2 regions of the Sphingobacterium sp. DR205 genome follow, and region 2 is predicted to be linked to the other one. Evidence: riboswitches for the same ligand, from Rfam matches in the RefSeq annotation. Region 2 holds a riboswitch; the other holds the start of a gene.

Region 1 (4,209 bases), 2.1 Mb from region 2:
TCCAAAATAGTGAACGGGCCATACCATTATATCTTCATTCAAAAAAATGAAAATTAAACAGATGCTCAATATATAGCGAAGCTGATCAAAATAGCATCTCAATACTAATATCTCAATACGCAATACTACCAAATGACTGTCGATCAAAGTTTTTATATAGGCTATATCAGCAAAACGAGGGGGCTTAAAGGCGAAATACAATTGTTTTTCGAATTTGAAGACTACGAAAGCCTGGATATGGATGTCGTTTTCCTGGAGGTCAACAAAAAGCTTGTGCCCTATTTTATCGATGCTATAAAACTGCAGAAAAATAGTACGGCCTACGTGACATTTGAAGATGTCGATCACATCGATAAGGCACAGGCACTTGTCCGCAAAAAGGTTTATCTGTCCAATGATAAAATGCCAGAACGGGATCCAGATGATTTTAGATATACGGATTTAATTGGATTTTTGGTGATCGACGAAACTCATGGTGAACTGGGAGAAATTACGGATGTACAGGAATTTCCACAGCAATTCGTCGCTACAGTTGATATGAATGGTAAAGAATTGATGTTTCCGCTATCCGATGATTTAATCTTAGGAATAGATGGCGAAGAAGAGATTATTGAAGTTACATTGCCTGAAGGGCTAGTTGATCTCTATAAAGAATAAGAGAGGCGATCTTAGCTTAAATCCGTTGTCCAGATCGGGATTTAAGCGTATTGCTTGATTCGTGTAAATATTAACAAAGCAGGTTCAAATTCGTAAGCGAAGTTTTGAACCTGCTTTTGTTTCATTGGGTTAAGGTCACAAAAGTATTTGATTTTATTGGCGGAATTCACTTGTTGAAATGATCTGGTATATCTTACTTTGGGGGATTTTGAGTATATTGGTACTAAATAATCAATATATTGACCATATTAAATGATCGTTTTGAGACCATTATTGATCCTTATTTTAACGCTATTTTTGTCCTCCTGCGTTTTTCTGGGAAGGGATAAGGAGTTCCCTGACGGAAATTACCAGGTTATCTGCGGTTATACCAATGAGGTTTATTTAAAGGCTAAAGCCGATAATCCGCTAAATGTTGAGCCTGATGCCCGTTGTGATCACCCGCTTTATTATCGTTCCTTTCTTTCCCTTCAGGATAAAGAACATTTTGTCCTCGCCATAGACGATATCCTGTTGTATGGTAAATATGCATTTAACGGGAGTAAGCTTGAGCTTATAGATGCTACAAAGGGAAAACTATCCTTGGATATTATCCGGATGAAAAAGGATTTTGTGCAGTTGAAAGGTGATTTCTCTGCGTTTAATTCCGCTCATTTGCCAAATACCGAGCGACTGTACATCAATTTCGAATTGGACAAGACACCCATTCGGGAGCAGCCCAGTAAATTTGATAGCGGAATCAATCTTTGGCGTAATATTCCAACAAGAGCTGAGAATGACCAAGAGATAAAGAGCCGTGCATTGAATTTTTTAGATTATTCGATTGCCTATTTTCAGCACATTTCTAATTCTGGCGTTCATAATGATTACAAGATAGACGGAGTTGAGTCGCCGATTACCTATGCCCAAAATGGAATTGTATTAAAGGAATGGAAAGATGTTCCTGTCTCGTGGAAGGAGTTGTTTTACAATGAGGAAAATGCAATGGTCGCCTATAAATATTTGCTAGCTGGATTTAAGTATGGACAAAAGGAGAAGTATAGTGTGACGGGGTTGCTATTAATTACATTTTATTTGAAGAATTTACGTAACTCACTATCAACTTTGGGATAAATTACATCGATAAAGCCGGGAGCAAGACAGCTTTATCGATGTAATTTATAGATTTTCGAAAAATATTTTTGTTGTTTGGTTTTTTAAAACGATATTAGCAACGCTTATAGAGAAAGGCCGAGGGACTAGACCCAGTGAAGCCTTAGCAACCTGTATTGTTCAAGGTGCTAAATTCTACCCTGCTCCATGTGGGAAAGATAAGTTACATGCAGATAGACATATCCTCGACTTGTGCGTTTCGATGTAAGCCAACCCAAACTTAAAACAGTTTTTTAATGAAGATTACCGATCATATCCAGAATGCTAAAGGAAAAACATTGTTTTCTTTTGAGCTATTGCCTCCTGCAAAGGGACAGGGCATCCAAAGTATTTTTAAAACAATGGATGAGCTGATGGAATTTAAACCACCTTTTATAGATGTAACTTATCATCGTGAAGATTACATCTATAAGGAACATGCTAGCGGGTTATTGGAGCGAGTATCCTATCGCAAACGACCGGGAACAGTGGCGATATGTGCTGCTATCATGAATAAGTATAAGGTAGATGCAGTGCCGCATCTGATATGTGGTGGCTTTACCAAAGAGGAAACAGAAAATGCTTTGATTGACCTGAATTTCTTGGGTATCGACAATGTGTTGGTGCTGCGAGGTGATGCGCGTAAAGGAGATGCTGATTTTATTCCAACTGAAGGTGGTCACGCTTTTGCTACGGATCTATTGGAGCAGGTCGCGGATATGAATAAGGGGAAGTATCTCCACGAAGATATTATTACATCTGAAAAAACTGATTTTTGTATCGGAGTTGCCGGATATCCGGAGAAACATTTTGAATCACCTAATTTCAATACGGACTTTAAATACCTGAAACAAAAAGTCGATATGGGGGCGGAATTTATCGTGACGCAGATGTTCTTTAATGTAGAAAAATACAAGGAATTTGTGACCAAATGCCGTGACAACGGAATTCATGTGCCTATTATTCCGGGGCTCAAACCTTTGACGACAAAAAAACAGTTGGTCACATTGCCACGAATTTTCCATTTGGATATTCCGGAGGAATTGAGTGATGCAGTTGCATCATGTAAAACCAATGCCGATGTAAGGCAAGTAGGTGAAGAATGGCTTGTACAACAATGTCAGGAACTGATCAAATTTGGTGCGCCAGTGTTGCATTTTTATACCATGAGTAATCCCGGTCCAACCAAAAAGATTGTTGAAAAATTAGTCTAAAAATATAAATAGAGCGAGGGAAGAGTCCCTCGCTTTTTTATTAAAACTATAGTAGAAATACGTCTATGTCTCTGTGAAACGAATTTCTGTCCATCCGATTGTCGCCTGTCGTGCATAGCGGGCGAAGGTTGGCATCACTTCCCTTTAAAAAACTGTATTTCTCTTTTCATTATAGAAGCAGCATCCTCAGAAAAATATTTTTATTAAATCATGATGTTAAATAGTGTTAATTAACATTTTTAAATCGAGATAACTGTTTAATTTAAAGTACTAAAAGGAATAAAGATTTATACCAGTTGACCTTATGACGTACAATAAATTAAATAATCTATTCGGTTTGACCTGTGGCCTTATTGCCACGCTTGTCTACATTGCTACCGTTGAAAAGACCGTAAGCTGGTGGGACTGTGGTGAATTTATTGCCTGTGCCTACAAACTTGAGGTGGCGCATCAGCCCGGCGCACCTTTATTTTTGCTTATTCAGAATGTTTTTTCCAATCTCGCACTCGGTAACGTCGGAAAGATAGCCTACTGGATGAATATTGGTTCGGCGATCTGTAGTGGTTTGACAGTAGTATTTCTGTTTTGGACAATCACTGCTATAGCCAAGAAAATTTTGAAGAAGCCACAGCAGCCTACTTTCTCCTACTACCTACAGCTTTTCGCTGCAGGGACAGTCGGGGCAATGGCTTTCAGCTTCAGTGATACATTTTGGTATTCCGCTGTGGAATCTGAAGTGTACGCGATGTCCTCGCTTTGTACGGCAGTGGTTTTCTGGGCAATTTTCAAATGGGAAGCGCGGGCAGATCAGCATGGAAGCGACCGCTGGTTGATTTTTATTGCTTTTGTCATGGGACTTTCGATCGGAGTGCACCTATTGAATCTGTTGGCTATTCCAGCCATAGCCATGGTGGTCTATTTTAAAAGGACTTCGCAAATTAATCTGAAAGGTGTTTTAACGGCATTTTTATTAGGCTTGTTGGTTTTGGCAGCAATTCTTTGGGGTGTCATTCAGTGGTTGGTAGGTTTTGCTTCCAAAATAGACCTGTTATTTGTGAATTCACTCGGACTGGGGTTTGGGTCTGGAATTCTGTTCTTGTGCGTACTTATCGGTGGCGTCATTGTATATGGTCTTTTTTATTCGCATAGAAACCGGAAGTATACATTAAACACAGCCTTATTGGTATTTTGTTTTATTCTGTTTGGC
Region 2 (4,209 bases):
TGTTCGATCTTTCATTACATCGTCATGGATAAAAACGCAATTGAAAGTCATGAAGGCAAGCTCATCTTTGCCCATGAGGCACAGCATATTTTAAAAGGGCATGCCCGCGACAAATTATACATCGAATTGATGTGCTGCTTTTTCTGGATAAACCCCGCCATTTACTGGGTTCGGAAAGAACTGCACCGCCTACATGAGTTTCAGGTCGACCGTGCAGTGGGTGAATGCTATGGAAAGACCGATTATGCAAGCTTCCTACTGAATCTGACACAACAACATCAACAATTAGATTATATGCAAAGTAGAATTTTAAAAAACCAAAATGAATTGGTAGAACGCATCGACAGGTTGATGCGAAATCTATCGCCACGCACGAAAGGTTATCAGTATCTGCTGTTTGTTCCCTGTATATTCGTGTTAATTGTCTCTTTTTCTTTTATTAATCCCCCGAAAGAAAAAATCACTGCGCTCACTGCTGTTAAAAACGGTGTAAAGACCATTGTTCTGGATCCGGGACATGGCGGCAAAGATAATGGCGCCACCAACAGCAAAGGCCTCAAAGAGAAAGATCTTACGTTACAGGCTTGTAAGATGATTCAAAATGAACTTGAAAAAGAAGGTTTTCAGGTTGTATTGACCCATTCGAAAGACGAATTTATGATGCTCAAAGACCGCGCGGCATTTACTGGCGATGCCTTGGTTTCCATTCATTTCGATGTCGATCCTGCAAACACAAAACTGCCAATCGGCTTATTTTATCCAAAAGCCGTTGAGCTCCCGAAGATACAGGATCAAAGTCGGGAATTCGCATTCCGTCTCACACAAAATTTAAAAAATCAAGGATTGAGTACGCAGAAACCAGTTGAAAGCCATAGTCACGCTATCCTACGGGGAGCAAAAATACCTGCGCTCATTGTCAGCTTGGGGAATATAAATACATTTTCCGACACATTGGACCCGCAATTTATCAGCGCTTTCGCCAAAGCAATAAAAACCTCTCTGTCGGAATAGTTTTTTGTAAAACTATCCGTTAATTCTTTTTACAAAGATTCCAAACAATAGAAGATTCCCTATAGGGAGTCTTCTATTGCGTTCCAGAGTTCAATACGCTTTTGAAGCGCCTCTTTACTTACTATTTTCATTTCTTCCCACTTCTCATCATCCTCTTTGGCTAGATCAGAGATCATCTGCATTGCCAAAGGACCATGCTCATCACCGTCCAGATCAATATGACGTTGGAAATAATAGATAAAATTATCCAAGCTCGATTCTGGGAAGTTGGTTTTTAGCTCCTGCAAAATAGAGGTAAACATACCTGGGATAAGATCCTCACGTCCGAATGTAAAAGCTGCGGCAATTTTATGTACCTGTCCCTCTTCGATCAGTTCAAAAGTAAAGTTCAGAAAATCTTTAATCCGTTTGTCCAAAGTTGTCAAAGCAATGGCATCGAAAATACTTTTGGATTTCTTGGCATGGGCGATAAACTTATTGATCAGGTGTGGATCTGCCCCCATTTCACTCATTGCGTCCAGATACATTTCAAAATGGCTCAACCGACGACCATCAATGTATTCGTCAGATTCCTCAGCCAATACAATCTCGTTGATCAGATAGCGTGTCGATGGATGCTCGCTCGCAAACCAAGGTAAAGTCGTACAGGTCAGTTTAATCTGTAAAGCTTTTAGTAGAGACATAAAATCCCATACAGCGTAAACATGCCCTTCTGTAAAAGAACGTAGATGCTTGATCGTTTTGATCTTACGATATAAAGGGTGTTGCAATAATACCTCGCGTTCGGCAGCAATGTATTCGTTAATTTCCGCAATTCTATTCATGGCGCAAAAGTATTGTCTTATCGCTGTTTTTTAAAGTATTTTCAATGAGATTACAGTAACATGATAAATTCCCCTTCCGGCTATCCGCTTCATAACCAAATCACAGACAACAGCTAACTAAATCACAGGCAACAGGCAGCCTCTACATTTGATCGTCCTAATCTTCTTGTCAATGCTCATTTACCGTTAAAAACAAAAATATTTTTTATTATAAAAAATAATCTACTATATTTGTAGAGTATTCAGAATTGCATGATGCAATACCAACCGAGTGTAGGCACCGCGGTGGTAAATTAATACGGGTTTCGACCAAAATAAACGTTGCACAACGCTTATTTTCCCAACAAGATCTGGATACAGTTTATGGTTTAATCCTTTAAATTTTTAAATTGTATGGCTACAACAACAAATCTTTACCAACACTTACTGGAAAAATTCAATTATTATTCTACGGACGAACTGATACAACTCAACAACGACACCATCTTAGGACAAGGTTGGGGTTCGGCCAAGGCAACCTTTCGGACTGCTTTGATCAGTACGTTCTCCAAAAGAGGACTGGATCTTTCCAACATCATTTCCAAGGAAGACGGTTTTACCTCAGTAAAGCAGGTGCCTGTACGTTTGGAACAGAACGTCTTGATCCCTTTACAGTAATCGCATCGGCACAAAAAACAGCGCGCATCGAAAGGACTTCGTGCGCGCTGTTGTTGTTGGTTTTGGAAATTGCCGATCTATCCCCTATCATGCAAAAAATTGCATGATCCAATTCGGTTGAGGACGCTATGTTTTGTTATTTTTCTTTTGTACGATAGGCGATCCAGTTATGATCTATACATACCTTAAGTTGTTGTGATTTGGGTGAATAGATCTGATAGTTCAGTATCTTACCATCTTTCCATTCCATATCTAGCGTGTGATTTCCCTTGATGCGCATGCCTGTCACCCGGCCTTCTTTTTTCCAGGCCTGAGGAACCGCCGGCAGAAGATACACCGTATCCTGATGCGACTGCACCAGCATCTCGGCGATACCCGCTGCTCCGCCAAAATTACCATCGATCTGAAATGGGGGCCCTGCTGTTAGCAAATTGGCGTAAACACCACCACCGGCGCAATAATTGATATGTGTATCAACACGTGGAGTCATGAGTTGCCGAAATAATTTATAAGCCCGTTCGCCTTCATGCAATCTGGTCCAAAACAGTAGTTTATGGGCAATGGCCCAACTCGGTCCATCATCCCCCCGTACATCCAGGCTTTTTTTAGCGGCAAGCTGCCAGTCTGGATGTTCACCATAACGAATCAAATAGCCCGGATACAAGCCATACAGATGCGAGATATGCCGATGCTGTGGATCCACCTCTTCATAATCTTCGATCCATTCCATGATGCGGCCATCTTTGCCTAGCTGCACCGCTGGTGCTAAACGTTTCAGTTGCGCCGCAACCTTCGTTAAAAAAGGATCCGATTGATTGCCCAATAATCCCGCTGCATGGATGATATTTACAAATAATTCGCGTACGATCTGATTATCTATTGTTGGCCCCATCGTGACATTTGCCTGCTGGCCATTAGGGAGCTTGAAGGAATTTTCGGGAGATACAGATGGCGAAGTCAACAGCCAGCCCTTGGTTGGGTGTTCGGTCAGGGCACTGGAGTAAAACTGTGCTGCTCCATAGAGAATCGGGTATATCCTCCGTAGGTAGTCTATATCTTCGGTATAGAGGTAATGTTCCCAGAGGTTATTGCAGAGCCAGCCTGAGCCCGCATTGGCAATGCCCCAGGAAGCAGACTCTCCCGGTTCGGTATAGCCCCATACATTGGTGATCACATGGGCCATCCAGCCCGGTGCATTATAGTACGCTTTCGCGGTCTTTGCTCCCGGGGCCATAAGGCCTTCCACAAGACCCACCAAGGGTTCATTAAGCTCCCCCAGATTAGCCGCCCCGAGGTGCCAATGGTTCATCTGCACATTGATATCCAGGTGGTAGTCCCCATTCCAGGGCGTCTGAATCTGATTTGCCCATAAGCCCTGTAAGTTTGGTGGTAGCAAGCCTAAACGCGTACTGCTGATACTCAGGTAGCGACCATACTGATAGAATAGCGCCGCTAATCCTGGATCCTGATCCGGTTCTTTACCGAAAGCCACCAAACGCTGATCGGTCGGTAAGTCATCTTTCGACTGCCCCAATCGGAGCGACAAGCGGTTGAACTTTGCCAAATAGTTTTGCAGATGTTCAGCATACTGCTGGCTATTGGATTTTTTCAAAGCCCTTGTTAGCGTTTCAGCTGTCGTACGCTCAAAATCCTTACCTTTAAAATCAGTATCTGTTGCCACGTAAATTAGCACTTCGTCAGCCTGTTGAATAACAAT

Evidence for each region. A riboswitch is a leader RNA that binds a small molecule or an ion and turns the genes downstream of it on or off. The one in region 2 is predicted to bind S-adenosylmethionine.
Region 1: linked by a shared signal. The riboswitch ahead of metF (methylenetetrahydrofolate reductase [NAD(P)H]) and the one ahead of G6053_RS06485 (5-oxoprolinase) in region 2 are both predicted to bind S-adenosylmethionine.

What each region holds. Positions count from the first base shown of each region.
Region 1 is NZ_CP049333.1:6,738,735-6,742,943, reverse strand. Features, by position in the region: gene rimM (ribosome maturation factor RimM) at 133-657, shown strand; gene G6053_RS28375 (hypothetical protein) at 919-1,770, shown strand; SAM riboswitch class I at 1,872-1,974, shown strand; gene metF (methylenetetrahydrofolate reductase [NAD(P)H]) at 2,046-3,002, shown strand; gene G6053_RS28365 (DUF2723 domain-containing protein) at 3,307-4,209, shown strand, end outside.
Region 2 is NZ_CP049333.1:1,543,033-1,547,241, reverse strand. Features, by position in the region: gene G6053_RS06495 (N-acetylmuramoyl-L-alanine amidase) at 1-1,011, shown strand, start outside; gene G6053_RS06490 (DUF3050 domain-containing protein) at 1,071-1,835, opposite strand; SAM-I-IV-variant riboswitch at 2,069-2,162, shown strand; gene G6053_RS06485 (5-oxoprolinase) at 2,229-2,492, shown strand; gene G6053_RS06480 (glycoside hydrolase family 95 protein) at 2,629-4,209, opposite strand, start outside.